3 regions of the Streptomyces sp. NBC_01497 genome follow, and region 1 is predicted to be linked to each of the others. Evidence: riboswitches for the same ligand, from Rfam matches in the RefSeq annotation. Region 1 holds a riboswitch; each other region holds the start of a gene.

Region 1 (4,449 bases):
CTCGGTCGCGGGCTGCCGGCAGACGTACCACCGGGCGCGCGGCCATCTCGACCGGGACGACAAGCGGTTCACGGCGTCGCGGGAGGACCATGTCCGGCTCCTCGAACGCTTCCTGACCGCCGCGACCAGCGGCGACCTCTCCCAACTGACCGCTCTGCTCAGCGAGGACGTCGTCTCCTGGAACGACGGCGGCGGCCGGGTGCGTGCCGCGCTGCGGCCGATCAGGGGCCGCAAGAAGGTGGTCGCGTTCCTCTCGGCGCTCGCGGGCCGCCACACCGTCTCGGTGGACTCGCTCGTCGACGTCAACGGCGCCCCGGCCCTCTGGCTCGGCGCGGACGACCGGCAGCAGTGCCTGACCCTGGACATCGGCGAGGGGGGCGTGGTGCGGGGCATCTACATCGTCCTCAACCCCGACAAGCTGACCCGGGTGCGGGCGGCGGCGGGGGCCTGACGCCCGCCGCGTCCAGCACCCGGCCCGCGCGGCACGCGGGCGAACTCCCGTTTCCGGGGGGTGGGTACGTGCGCCGGGGCGCCGGGCCACCGGGCCCGACCGACCCCAGGACGTCAGCCCCCGGAGTCCGGCCGACTCCGGGACGTCAGCCCCCGGAGTCCGACCGACCCCGGGACGTCAGCCCCCGGAGTCCGACCGACCCCGGGACGTCAGCCCCCGGAGTCCGACCGACCCCGGGACGTCAGCCCCCGGAGTCCGACCGACCCCGGGACGTCAGCCCCCGGAGTCCGGCCGACTCCGGGACGTCAGCCCCCGGAGTCCGGCCGACTCCGGGACGTCAGCCCCCGGAGTCCGGCCGACTCCGGGACGTCAGGCCTCCGGTGACGGGTTCTCCGCGCCGTCCGGCGCCGCCGCTCCGGCCGCCCCGGCGGCCCGTACCGCCCAGCGCTGCTCCACCTTCGCGAAACGCCAGTACGCGAGCGCCGCCGCCCAGACCGCCACGAACAGGCCGACGATGAGGTAGCCCACGTTGCCGAGGTCGAGCCCCGCCACCCAGTCGGTGACCCCGTCGCGCAGGCCGAGCTTGTCGTGCAGGACGCCGACGAGTTCGATCGTGCCGATGAGGAACGCCACCGCGATCGACAGGCCCGTGATCGCCAGGTTGTAGAAGACCTTGCGGACCGGATTGGCGAACGCCCACTGATAGGCGAAGTTCATGAACGTGCCGTCGAGCGTGTCGAACAGGCTCATACCCGCCGCGAACAGCAGTGGCAGGCTGACGATCGCGTACCAGGGCAGCCCGGCCGCCGCCCCGCTGCCCGCCATGACCATCAGGGTGACCTCGGTGGCCGTGTCGAAGCCGAGTCCGAACAGGAAGCCCAGCGGGTACATCTGGCCGGGCCGGGTGATGGAGCGGGTGAAGCGCTTGAGGATGCGGTTCATGAAGCCGCGCGAGTCCAGGTGCGCCTCCAGCTCCGCCTCGTCGAACCGGCCCTCGCGCATCGCGCGGAACACCCGCAGAATGCCCGCGAGCGCCACCAGGTTGAGCGCCGCGATCAGGTAGAGGAAGCCGCCGGAGACGGACGTGCCGACGGTGCCCAGCGTCCTGTGCGTGCCGGAGTCGTCGTCCATCAGGATCCCGGCGAGGTGCGCGCCGCCCGCGACGAGCGCCGCCATCGCCACGACGACACTGGAGTGGCCGAGCGCGAACCAGAAGCCCACGGAGACGGGCCGTTTCCCGTCGGCCATCAGTTTCCGCGTGGTGTTGTCGATGGCGGCTATGTGGTCCGCGTCGAACGCGTGCCGCATGCCGAGGGTGTACGCGGTGATGCCGAGGCCGATCCCGAAGGCCTGCGAACCCACCTCGTAGTGGTGCGGGACCACCAGTAGGAACAGGACGCCGAACGCGACGACATGCAGCGCGGCTATCACCGCCAGCAGGCCCGCCGTGCGGACGGTGTCCTCGCGCCGCCAGGCGAAGGGCCCCGATGTCCGCGCGGACGCGTCCCTCGGGGCGGACATGGACGTGGGCACGCTCAACTCGGTCACGCTCCAGCACCTCGTGGATCAACTCGTGAGATGCCGTGGCCGGTCTCCTGGCTGACGGGTCCGCCGGCGCGCGCGGCAGCACCGCGTACGCAGGCACGCTCTCCGTCCGGCCTTCCCGGTCGCCCTGGGGCGGCCAGTGGCCTGGGTACCGCGGACGGGGAGCTTCCCGATCACAGTGGCGAGGGCCGCTCCGGCCTCGGACCTCACTGGTCCTCACCGGTCTTCCCGTGCACCACGGCCCGGCCACAGTACGGTTCGCGCAGATCGCTTGCAAGATTGCACAGATGCGCAGGTGTGGAAGATCACAAGGGCGAGCGGCGCGCGCCCCGCGGCTGAGACAATCGGCCCCATGCATCTCGTACCGGCCGAGCGCGCGGATCACCGGATCATCGACGGACACCTCGTCTGCGACGCCATCGCCGCCATCGGAGAGCCCGACGACGTCCACGCGGCCGCGGACCGCTTCTCGCTCCTCGCCGAGCCGGGGCGGCTCGCGCTGCTGCTCGCCCTGCGGGGAGTGGGCCCGATGGCCGTGTCGGACCTGGCCGTCGCCACCGGCATGAAGGACCCCGCCGTCTCCCAGGCGCTCAGACTGCTGCGTTCCGCGGGCGTCGTCGCGGGCGCGAGGGACGGCCGCATCGTGCGCTACCGCCTCGTCGACACCGCCCTGGCCGCACTGCTCGACCAGGTGCGGCCCGCCCAGCCGGCCGAGCCGCCGCACGCGGACCAGCACACCCACGGGACGCGGCCGGCGCTGCCCGCCCCCACGGGCGCGGGCGCCGCCACCAACTGAGCGGGCCCTGACGGACGGTGGCGGAGGCCACCGGGGCGTACGGGCTCAGCCGTCCTGGGCTGCCGTCAACTCCCCGGTGCCGTGCGGGCGGCGAACAGAAGCCGTTATCACCAGGGCAGTTCGCCCTCCGCACTGACGAACCGGGGGCCCGGCGCGCGGTCGTCCACGGCCGCCCCCACGATCGTCGACGCCCCCTCCGTCACGTGCCGGAAGCCCCGGTGCCCGTTGAGGTCGGTGGCGGTGTAACCCGGGTCCACGACACGGAACCTGACGTCGGGGCAGGTCTGCTCGTACAGCAGTGTCAGCATGTTCAGGGAGGCCTTCGACGAGGCGTACGCGGGGAACGGGGCCCACCCCGGCACAGCCGTGCGCAGCTCCGGGTCCGCCGTGAGGCCGACGGAACCGAGCCCGCTGCTGACGTTCACGACGACCGCGCCGGGGCCCGACAGCAGGGGCAGGAACGCGTGGATGGTCCGTACGGGCCCGAAGACGTTCGTCTCGTAGACCCGGCGCAGTGTGTCCGCCGCCGACTCGTCGGGGCCCGCGACGGCGCCGGTGATGCCCGCGTTGTTGATGAGGAGGTCGACACGTCCGGCCTCGGCGCGCACCACCTCGGCGGCGGCGCGCACAGAAGCGTCGTCGGTCACGTCGATCAGCAGCGGTCGGGCGCCCAGTTCCGCCGCGGCGCGCTTCCCGCGCTCGGCGTCGCGTGCCCCCAGATAGACGGTGTGGCCCCGCTCGATGAGCAGGCGGGCGCTCTCGTGGCCGAGGCCCTTGTTGGCTCCGGTGATGACGGTGATGTTGCTGGTGTGGTCGGTCATGGCGTCCACACTCCGCCGGTCCGCCGCCCCCCGACAGAGACCTCTTCGGCGTGGGGACCGGGCAGCGGGGGGACCGGCAGTACCAGGCTGTCGCGGCTCCGGCCGCCGATACTGGACGGGTGAGCGAAGAACCGCACAGTGCCCGGGTCACCGCCGCCGGGACCGGCCACGGTGACCTCGGCCGCGCCCTGCGGCACTGGCGCGACCGCACCCGCCCCGACGACGCCGGCCTGCCCGCCCGGCTGACCTCGGGCACCCGCCGGGCCCCCGGCCTGCGCCGCGAGGAACTCGCGCAGCTCGCCGGGCTCTCCGTCGACTACGTCGTACGGCTGGAACGCGGGCGCGCCACCTCGCCGTCCCCCCAGGTCCTGCACGCCCTCGCCCGCGCCCTGCGGCTGACGCCCACCGAGCGGGACCACCTGTTCCTGCTCGCCGGCCAGGCCCCACCGCCGGACGGGCAGGTGTCCCCGTACATCCCGCCGACCGTGCAGCGCCTCCTCGACCAACTGGGCAGGACGCCGCTCGCCGTGCACGACGCCTACTGGAACACCGTCTCGTGGAACCCGCTGTGGGCGGCCCTCGTCGGCGATCCCTCCGCCTTGCGGGGGCGCGAACGCAGCGTCGCCTGGCGGCACTTCGCCCAGCTGCCCGGACGCGTCACGCACGAGCCGGATCAGCGGGAACGCTTCGAGACGGCCCTGGTGTCCGACCTGCGCTCCTCGACCGCCCGCTACCCGGACGATCCGGAGCTGCGCCGGCTGATCGCGGACCTCCGTCGCGTGAGCGCGCGCTTCGAGGAGCTGTGGGAGTCGCACGTCGTCGGCTTCCACAGCGCC
Region 2 (4,449 bases), 3.1 Mb from region 1:
CGCGTGGCGAATGGATGTCGTACACCCCTGGCCCGGCTTCACGCGGGTAGCCGTGCGTGGCGAGTTCGTGCGCGACTTGCATGTGGGAGCGGGCGGCCTCCAGGCTGATGACGTCGGCGTCGAGGTCGTCGATCGCCTGGACGATGTCGCCGAACTCCGCGTAGCACATGTGGGTGTGGATCTGGGTTTCCGCTCGCGCCCCACCGGTCGTGAGCCGGAACGCCTCCGTGGCCCACGCCAGGTAGGCGGCGCGGTCCGCGGCCCGCAGCGGGAGCGTCTCCCGCAGCGCGGGCTCGTCCACCTGGACGACGGAGGTGCCGGCCGCCTCCAGGTCGTCCACCTCGTCGCGCAGGGCCAGGGCGACCTGCCGTGCCGTGTCGCCGAGAGGCAGGTCGTCGCGGACGAAGGACCACGCGAGCATGGTGACCGGACCCGTGAGCATGCCCTTGACCGGTCGATCGGTCAGGGACTGCGCGTGGGCTGTCCAGCGCACGGTCATCGGCTCCGGCCGGGAGATGTCACCGACCAGGATCGGCGGCCGGACGTAGCGGGTGCCGTACGACTGCACCCAGCCGTGCCGGGTGGCGAGGTAGCCGGTCAGTTGCTCGGCGAAGTACTGGACCATGTCGTTGCGCTCGGGCTCGCCGTGCACCAGGACGTCCAGGCCCGTCCTCTCCTGGAAGGAGATGACGTCCTGGATCTCGGTCCTGATGCGCTCCTCGTATCCGGCGGTGTCGATGCGCCCCGCGCGAAGGTCGGCACGGGCGCCGCGCAGTTCCGCGGTCTGCGGGAACGAGCCGATCGTGGTCGTGGGCAGGAGGGGCAGGCCGAGGTGCGCGCGCTGGGCCGTGGCCCGCTGGGGGTACGGCTGGGAGCGGTGGGCGTCGGCCTCGGTCACGGCCGCGGCGCGGGCGCGGACGGCCGGGTCCCGGGTGACGGGGGATTCGGCCCGGGACGCGAGGGCGGCGCGGTTCGCGGCGAGTTCCGCGGTGATCGCCCCGGTGCCGAGGGACAGGCCCGTGGCGAGCGTGACGATCTCCGCGGTCTTCTGCCGGGCGAATGCCAGCCAGCGCAGGATCTGCGGTGCGATGTCCCGTTCCGCCGCCGTGTCCAGCGGGACGTGCAGCAGGGAGCAGGACGCCGACACGTCGACCCGGTCGGCGAGACCGAGCAGCGTGCCGAGGGTGGCGAGGGACTTCGTCAGGTCGTTGGCCCAGATGTTGCGACCGTTGACCACTCCGGCGACCAGACGCTTGCCGGGCAGGCCCCCGACCGCCGCGAGGGCGTCGAGGTTGGCCGCCGCGGGCCCGGTGAAGTCCACCGCCAGTCCCTCGACCGGTGCTTTGGCCAGCACCGGCAGCGCGTCCCCGAGACGGTCGAAGTAGGAGGCGACCAGCATCTTCGGCCGGTCGGTGAGTGCCCCGAGATCCCGGTAGGCGCGTGCGGCGGCATTCAGCTCGGCCGGGGTGCGGTCCTGGACGAGGGCCGGCTCGTCCAGCTGCACCCACTCGGCGCCCGCGGCGTACAGGTCGGCGAGGACGTCGGCGTACACCGGGAGCAGCCGGTCGAGCAGAGTGAGCGGGTCGAAGTCGCCGGGCACACCGGGGGCGGGCTTGGCGAGCAGGAGATAGGTGACAGGACCGACCAGGGCCGGACGGGCGGCAAGGCCCAGCGAGAGGGCTTCCCTGAGTTCGGTGACCTGCTTGGCCGAGTCGGCCGTGAACACGGTGCCGGGGCCCAGCTCGGGCACCAGATAGTGGTAGTTGGTGTCGAACCACTTGGTCATCTCCAGCGGCGCGACGTCCTGCGTCCCGCGTGCCATCGCGAAGTAACCGCCGAGCGGATCGGCGGTGACGGCGTCCCGGTGGCGCTCGGGGATCGCGCCGACCATCACCGTGGTGTCAAGGACGTGGTCGTAGTACGAGAAGTCGCCCGTCGGAACCTCGTCGACGCCGGCCTCGGCCAGGTGCCGCCAGTTGTCACGGCGGAGTTCGGCGGCGGTCGCCAGAAGGCCGTCCGGGGTGACGCGGCCTTTCCAGTAGCCTTCGATGGCCTTTTTCAGTTCTCGGTTCTGTCCCTGACGGGGGTAGCCGTACACGGTGGCCCGTGCTGCCGCGGCTGCGGACTTGCTGGTCACGGAAATCTCCTTCGCGAGATGACTCCTGAGGATCCCGGCGAGGGGATACGGAGGCGAAGGGAGGACAGACCGGACGGTCCACGCGCGCTGTCGGCGCGATGCTCCGTCCGGTGCGTACGCCGACCCGCCCACGAGGTCACCGGGAGGTCCGCGTACGAGGCTGGCTCCGCACGCGGGCAGTTGGCAGGTCTTCGGACTCGCGGGCACGCCCTCCCGGGGGAGGACATCTACTGGCCGTCGCTTCCCAGGCCCGTACCTTCAGGCCCAGTGCTGATGACGGCGGTCGTTCCCGCTCACCGCTGCGGGGCAGTCCCGGATTCCCACCGGGTTCCCTCTTACGACGCGTCTGCCTGGCGGGCAGGGCGAACCAGCTGCATGGTCCAGCCTAGACGGCGCGGCGCGTCTTGGGCAGCACCGCTCGGAACGTGGGACGCGAAAGGAGACGGCGATCCGGCCTGCCCGGGGGGCGGGGCCCGGGAAGACCTCCGCCACCGGGCCCGGCCGCGGGATCCGCCGTGCCTCACGGCTGGCGTGCTGCGACGGCCCCGGTCCGGGCGATGTCCCGTCGGTGTCCTCATCGCCTTCGGGACCCCCTCGCGCCCGCGGGGTCCGTGCCCCGTGCGGGACCGCCAGGGCCCCGGGGAGACAGTCGTGGGAGGAGTGGTCCCGGCCTGAACACTGTCAGTGACGGTACGGGGTCGATGCCGGTCAGGTCATGACCTGTGTCCTTGGTCAGCGAGGGGGCCGGCTACCGGGCGGCCCGGTCGGCGGCCGGCGGTGCCGGCCTGTCCCCGCCGAGCAGTTCGAAGGCCTTCCACATCCGGGCGTAGGGGCCACCGCGGGAGAGCAGTTCGTCGTGACTGCCGATCTGCTGTACGCGACCGTCGCCGAGGACCGCGATGCGGTCGGCCGCACGGGCGGTCTGGAGCCGGTGGGCGATCACGATCGTGGTGCGGTCCCGCGCCACGCGCTGCATCGCCTCCGTCACGCGGGCCTCTGTGGCGAGGTCGAGGTTGGAGGTGGCCTCGTCGAGCAGCAGGATCACGGGATCGACGAGTTCGGCGCGGGCCAGCGCTATCAGTTGCCGTTGTCCGGCCGAAAGGGAGCGACCCCGTTCGGCGACCTGGTGGTGGTAACCGCCGGGCAGAGCGGCGATGAACTCGTGCGCTCCCACCGCTCGCGCGGCTGCTTCGACCCGCGCGTCGGTGGCGTCGGGGCGCCCGTAGGCGATGTTGTCGCGCAGCGTGCCGGTGAACAGGAACGCCTCCTGGGGTACGTAGCCGAGCTGCGCCCGGAACCAGGGTGTGTCCAGTGTGCGCAGGTCATGGCCGTCGACCTGGATGCTGCCGGTCACCGGGTCGTAGAAGCGGGCCAGCAGCTTGAGAGCCGTCGATTTCCCGGCTCCCGTCTCCCCGACGAGCGCGAGGGTCTCACCCGCGGCGATCGACAGGTCGACGCCGCGCAGCGCCTCCGGTGGTCTGGCCATCGCCTCGTTAAAGCCCGGCAGCGGCCGGGCGTCGGCCGGTCCCCTGCGTTCGCGGCGCTCGGTCCCGGAGGCCGTGGGATAGGCGAAGCGCACGTCACGCAGGCTCACCGCGCCGCGGAGGCGCTCGGGGACGCGGGGCCGGTCAGCTTGGGGGGTGCTGGTGTCCAGGTCCATCAGTTCGCCGATCCGGCCCACGGAGATACGTGTCTGCTGCCAGGAGTCGAAGACCTGGGAAAGCTGCTGGATGGGCGAGAAGAAGAGGTCGATGTAGAGGATGAAGGCGATGAGCGCGCCCGTGGTCAGGTGCCCTGAGGCGATCATGCCCGCACCCACTCCCAGCACGATCGCGTCCGCGACCGCGGAGAGGAACTGCACGAAGGGGAAGTAGGTAGCCGCCAGCCGCTGCGCCCTGACCCGCGCGGTCAGGTAGTCGCGGCCCAGCCGGCGAAAGCGCCGCTGGGTGTGCTCCTGGTGCACGAACGCCTGTGATTCGCGCACTCCTGACAGGCTTTCCTGGAAGTCGGCGTTGAGGACCGCGATCCGGTCCCGGGCCTCGGTGTACAGCTTCCTGGAGCGGCGGCGGAAGACCGCGGTCGCTGCGGCCAGGGGTACCACGATGGCCAGGGTGCACAGGCCGAGCTCGGTGTCGGACGCAACCAGGGCGATGCCCACTCCGACGAAGGTCACCAGCGAGACGAGCGCGGAGAGCAGTCCGTTCTCGACCAGGGACTCGAACTGGTCGACGTCGGTGGTCATCCGGGTCATGATCCGGCCGGCCATCTCCCGCTCGTAGTAGTCCAGCGACAGCCGCTGGAGCTGGGCGAAG
Region 3 (4,449 bases), 2.2 Mb from region 1:
GCCCCGGCGCGCGGGGCGCCCGGAGCGCGTCGGCCGGGCCCGGCCCCTCAGGACACGGCCAGGGGCCCCAGCCGGGTCTGCGCGAGATCCAGCCACCGCTCGACGTCGGCGGGGCCGTGGTGCCGGACGGCCCAGTCGGCGAGGCGCAGGCTCATGTGGGCCCACAGGGGCAGCAGGACTGCGGGAGGCAGCGCGTCGAGCACGGCGTCCAGGCGCTCCACCACGCCCGGTTCGCACTGCAGTCCTTCGAGTCCGAAGCGCAGGGTGACGAGGTCGAGCCGCCGGTCCCCCCGCCCGGCGCCGTCCCAGTCGACCACTCCGCTCAGCGAGCCGTCGGGGGCGGCGAGCATGTTGCCCGGATGGAAGTCGAAGTGCACGGCGTCGTCCGGGGGTCCGGGGCCCGCGGCGACGGCACGTACCCGCCGCTCCAGCGCGGCCGTTCGCCGGCTGTGCTCGCGCAGGGGCCCGTGCAGACAGAAGCCGGGGCCGTCGTCCTGGAGGTGGAGGCCGACCCGCGGGATGTCCGGGCGGCCGGCCAGCCGGCCCGCCATCGACTCGCTGAGTGCGAGCGCCCGGTCGAGGGCGGTACGGGTGAACCGCCGCACGGCACGGCCGGGCAGCACCTCCTGGACGATCACCGCGGCGTTACCGGTCCGGGCCGCCAATTCGGTTGCGGGGCACGGGAATCCGTCGCCGCGCAGCAGTTCGCAGACGGCGAGCGGTCCGGCGCGCAGAGCGGCCACGGAGGTGTCCGGCCGCCAGGTGAGCACGGACCGGTGACCGTCCTGCCACCGCACGTACGCGGCCCCGACCTCCCCGCCGCCGCAGGGCCCCTCGACCGTCAGCCGGACCCCGGTTGCGGCATACACACCCTCGGCCGCACGCGCCGCGTCCAGGGGCCGCACCCGCCGCGCGGAGCCCACCCGCTCCCCCGTGTCCGGTCCTCCGGCGGCTCGTTCCCGGGCGTCATCCGCACCGCGAGGCAGCGCTCGGGACGCGCCGGGCCCGGGGTCGCGAGCGGTCACGGGAAGCACCTCCTCCGGCTCCGAACGATATCCCAGCGGGCCGACGGCACGGCACGCGAACCGCCACGCGACACAACATCTAGTGGTCGTTGCGCGCTGCGCCCCCAGATGTATGCTCATGCCGCTGCCGCCGCAGGGGAATCCGGTGTGACTCCGGAACTGTCCCGCAACGGTGTACGCGGCGTGCCCCGGCACGCCCGCACAAGTCCGAGTACCTGACGGCAGCCGCCCCGGCGCGGTGCCGGGGCCGCCAAGGACGTCCGGGTCTCGTGGAGCGGGCCGGTGGACGCGGTGGTGCCCTGCCCTGCCCGGGCCGGTGCCCCCGTCGCCGCGCCCTGCCTCGCCTGGCCCGCCCAGCGAGGAGAGCTCTCAGCGTGACCATCGCACCCGCGGAACCCGTCTCAGCGCGACTGCTGAGGATCCTCGGCGACCTCAGCGCCGACCTGCCCGATGTCGAGCCCGGGCGGGTGGCCGCCGCCGCGCTGCGCGGCCGCAGCGCCCGCGCCGACTCGGCCGAACTGCGGGGCCTCGCGACCGAGGCCGCCGCCGGGCTGATCCCCGAGGACCCGGCGTACGGCCGCCTCGCGGCCCGGCTGCTGGCGCGCGCCGTGACGGAGGAAGCGGCGGGCGAGGGCGCCGTGTCGTTCTCGGCGTCGATCGCGGTCGGCCTGCGCGAGGGGCTGATCGGGGACCGTACCGCCGCGTTCGTCGCCGCCCACCGGGTGGCGCTGGACGCGTTGGTGGACCCGGACGCGGACGACGGTTTCGAGTACTTCGGCCTGCGGACCGTGTACACGCGCTACGTGCTGCGCCATCCGACGACGCGCCGGGTGATCGAGACGCCCCAGCACTTCCTGCTGCGGGTGGCGGCCGGGCTCGCCCGGGACACCTCCGAGGCGGCGCTCGCCGAAGTCGCGGAGCTGTACCGGCTGATGTCGCGCCGGGAGTACCTGCCGTCCTCCCCCACGCTGTTCAACTCCGGCACCAGCCACCCGCAGATGTCGTCGTGCTACCTGCTGGACTCGCCGCTGGACGAACTGGACTCGATCTACACCCGATACCACCAGGTGGCCCGGCTCTCGAAGCACTCCGGCGGCATCGGGCTGCCGTTCTCGCGGGTGCGGGCGCGTGGTTCGCTGATCCGGGGCACCAACGGGCTGTCGAACGGCATCGTCCCGTTCCTGCGGACCCTGGACGCCTCCGTCGCCGCCGTGAACCAGGGCGGCCGGCGCAAGGGCGCCGCCGCCGTCTACCTGGAGACGTGGCACGCCGACATCGAGGAGTTCCTCGAACTGCGGGACAACACCGGTGAGGAGGCCCGCCGCACCCACAACCTGAACCTGGCGCACTGGATCCCGGACGCGTTCATGCGCCGGGTCGCCGCCGACGAGGACTGGTCGCTGTTCTCGCCGTCCGACGTGCCGGAGCTGACCGACCTGTGGGGCGATGCCTTCGACGCGGCGTACCTGGCCGCCGAGCAGGCCGGTCTCGCCCGCAAGTCGCTGCCCGCGCGGGAGTTGTACGGCCGGATGATGCGCACCCTCGCGCAGACCGGCAACGGCTGGCTGACCTTCAAGGACACCGCGAACCGCACCGCCAACCAGACGGCGGAGCCGGGCCGGGTCATCCACTCCTCGAACCTGTGCACCGAGATCCTCGAAGTCACGGACGACTCCGAGACCGCCGTGTGCAACCTCGGCTCGGTCAACCTGGGCGCGTTCGTCGCGAGCGGCCCTTACGCCGGGGTGGACACGGCCCTGGACTGGGTGCGTCTCGACGCGGCCGTCCGCGTCGCCGTGCGCTTCCTCGACCGCGTCGTTGACCGGAACTTCTACCCGACCGAGGAGGCCGGGCGGTCCAACTCCCGCTGGCGGCCGGTCGCCCTGGGCGTGATGGGCCTGCAGGACGTGTTCTTCACCCTGCGGCTGCCGTTCGACTCGGACCCGGCCCGGGAACTGTCGACCCGGATCGCGGAGCGGATCATGCTCACCGCGTACGAGATGTCCTGCGACCTCGCCGCGGCGGACGGTCCGTTGCCCGCCTGGCGGGAGACCCGCGCGGCGCGCGGTGTGCTGCACCCGGACCACTACGCCACCACGCACCACTGGCCCGAGCGGTGGCAGGCGCTGCGTGCCCGCGTCGCGACGACCGGGATGCGCAACGCGCTGCTGCTCGCGATCGCCCCGACCGCGACCATCGCGTCGATCGCGGGCGCCTACGAGTGCATCGAGCCGCAAGTCTCCAACCTGTTCAAGCGCGAGACGCTGTCGGGCGAGTTCCTCCAGGTCAACCCGTACCTGGTGGCCGATCTCAAACGGCTAGGGCTGTGGAGTGCGGCGACCCGGCAGGAACTGCGCGACGCCAACGGCTCGGTGGCGGGCGTCCAGGGGGTGCCCGCCGGACTGCGGGCGCTGTACCGCACGGCGTGGGAGCTGCCGCAGCGGGCGCTGATCGACCTGGCGGCGGCCCGTACGCCCTACCTCGACCAGGCCCAGTCGCTGAACCTGTTCCTGGAGACACCGACCATCGGCAAACTCAGCTCGATGTACGCGTACGCCTGGCGGCAGGGCCTGAAGACGACCTACTACCTACGCTCGCGCCCGGCGACCCGCATCGCGGGCGCGGCCACGGCCCGCGCCACCACCGCTTCCGTACCGCCGCAGACGGCCCCCGGCCCGGTTCCCGCGCTCGCGCCCGTCGCCGATCAGGACGCCGTCGCCTGCTCCCTCGAAAACCCCGAATCCTGCGAGGCATGCCAGTGAATCCCCCCGCCACACCCGCCACCACCGCCACGGGCCCGGCCGGCCCCGCCGGATCGCCGGCGGCCCCGCGCAGGGGCAACCTCCTCGATCCCGGGTTCGAGCTGACCCTGCGGCCGATGCGCTACCCCGACTTCTACGACCGCTACCGCGACGCGATCAAGAACACATGGACCGTGGAGGAGGTCGACCTGCACTCCGACGTGGCCGACCTGGCGAAGCTCTCCCCCGCCGAGCAGCACATGATCGGCCGCCTCGTCGCGTTCTTCGCCACGGGCGACTCGATCGTCTCCAACAACCTCGTGCTGACCCTCTACAAGCACATCAACTCGCCCGAGGCGCGCCTGTACCTGTCCCGGCAGCTGTTCGAGGAGGCGGTGCACGTGCAGTTCTACCTGACGCTGCTGGACACGTACCTGCCCGATCCGCAGGACCGTACGGCGGCCTTCGCCGCGGTCGAGAACATCCCCTCCATCCGCGAGAAGGCGCGGTTCTGCTTCGAGTGGATGGACGCGGTGGAGAAGCTGGACCGGCTGGAGAGCAGGGCCGACCGCCGTCGCTTCCTGCTGAACCTGATCTGCTTCGCCGCGTGCATCGAGGGCCTCTTCTTCTACGGGGCCTTCGCGTACGTCTACTGGTTCCGCAGCCGCGGTCTCCTGCACGGC

What was found. Region 1 has a riboswitch for cobalamin ahead of OG310_RS20615 (HoxN/HupN/NixA family nickel/cobalt transporter). Riboswitches for the same ligand answer to the same signal wherever they lie in the genome.
Region 2: it holds a riboswitch for cobalamin, as region 1 does, so the genes downstream of both, metE (5-methyltetrahydropteroyltriglutamate--homocysteine S-methyltransferase) here and OG310_RS20615 (HoxN/HupN/NixA family nickel/cobalt transporter) in region 1, are expected to answer to the same signal.
Region 3: it holds a riboswitch for cobalamin, as region 1 does, so the genes downstream of both, OG310_RS11215 (ribonucleoside-diphosphate reductase subunit alpha) here and OG310_RS20615 (HoxN/HupN/NixA family nickel/cobalt transporter) in region 1, are expected to answer to the same signal.

Annotation. Positions count from the first base shown of each region.
Region 1 is NZ_CP109427.1:4,888,294-4,892,742, forward strand. Features, by position in the region: gene sigJ (RNA polymerase sigma factor SigJ) at 1-451, shown strand, start outside; gene OG310_RS20615 (HoxN/HupN/NixA family nickel/cobalt transporter) at 821-1,972, opposite strand; cobalamin riboswitch at 2,020-2,251, opposite strand; partial or broken gene OG310_RS20620 (ArsR/SmtB family transcription factor) at 2,349-2,690, shown strand; gene OG310_RS20625 (SDR family NAD(P)-dependent oxidoreductase) at 2,900-3,613, opposite strand; gene OG310_RS20630 (helix-turn-helix domain-containing protein) at 3,733-4,449, shown strand, end outside.
Region 2 is NZ_CP109427.1:7,942,630-7,947,078, forward strand. Features, by position in the region: gene metE (5-methyltetrahydropteroyltriglutamate--homocysteine S-methyltransferase) at 1-2,137, opposite strand, end outside; cobalamin riboswitch at 2,303-2,524, opposite strand; gene OG310_RS33555 (ABC transporter ATP-binding protein) at 2,886-4,449, opposite strand, start outside.
Region 3 is NZ_CP109427.1:2,646,919-2,651,367, forward strand. Features, by position in the region: gene OG310_RS11210 (phosphotransferase) at 48-1,025, opposite strand; cobalamin riboswitch at 1,137-1,262, shown strand; gene OG310_RS11215 (ribonucleoside-diphosphate reductase subunit alpha) at 1,400-3,787, shown strand; gene OG310_RS11220 (ribonucleotide-diphosphate reductase subunit beta) at 3,904-4,449, shown strand, end outside.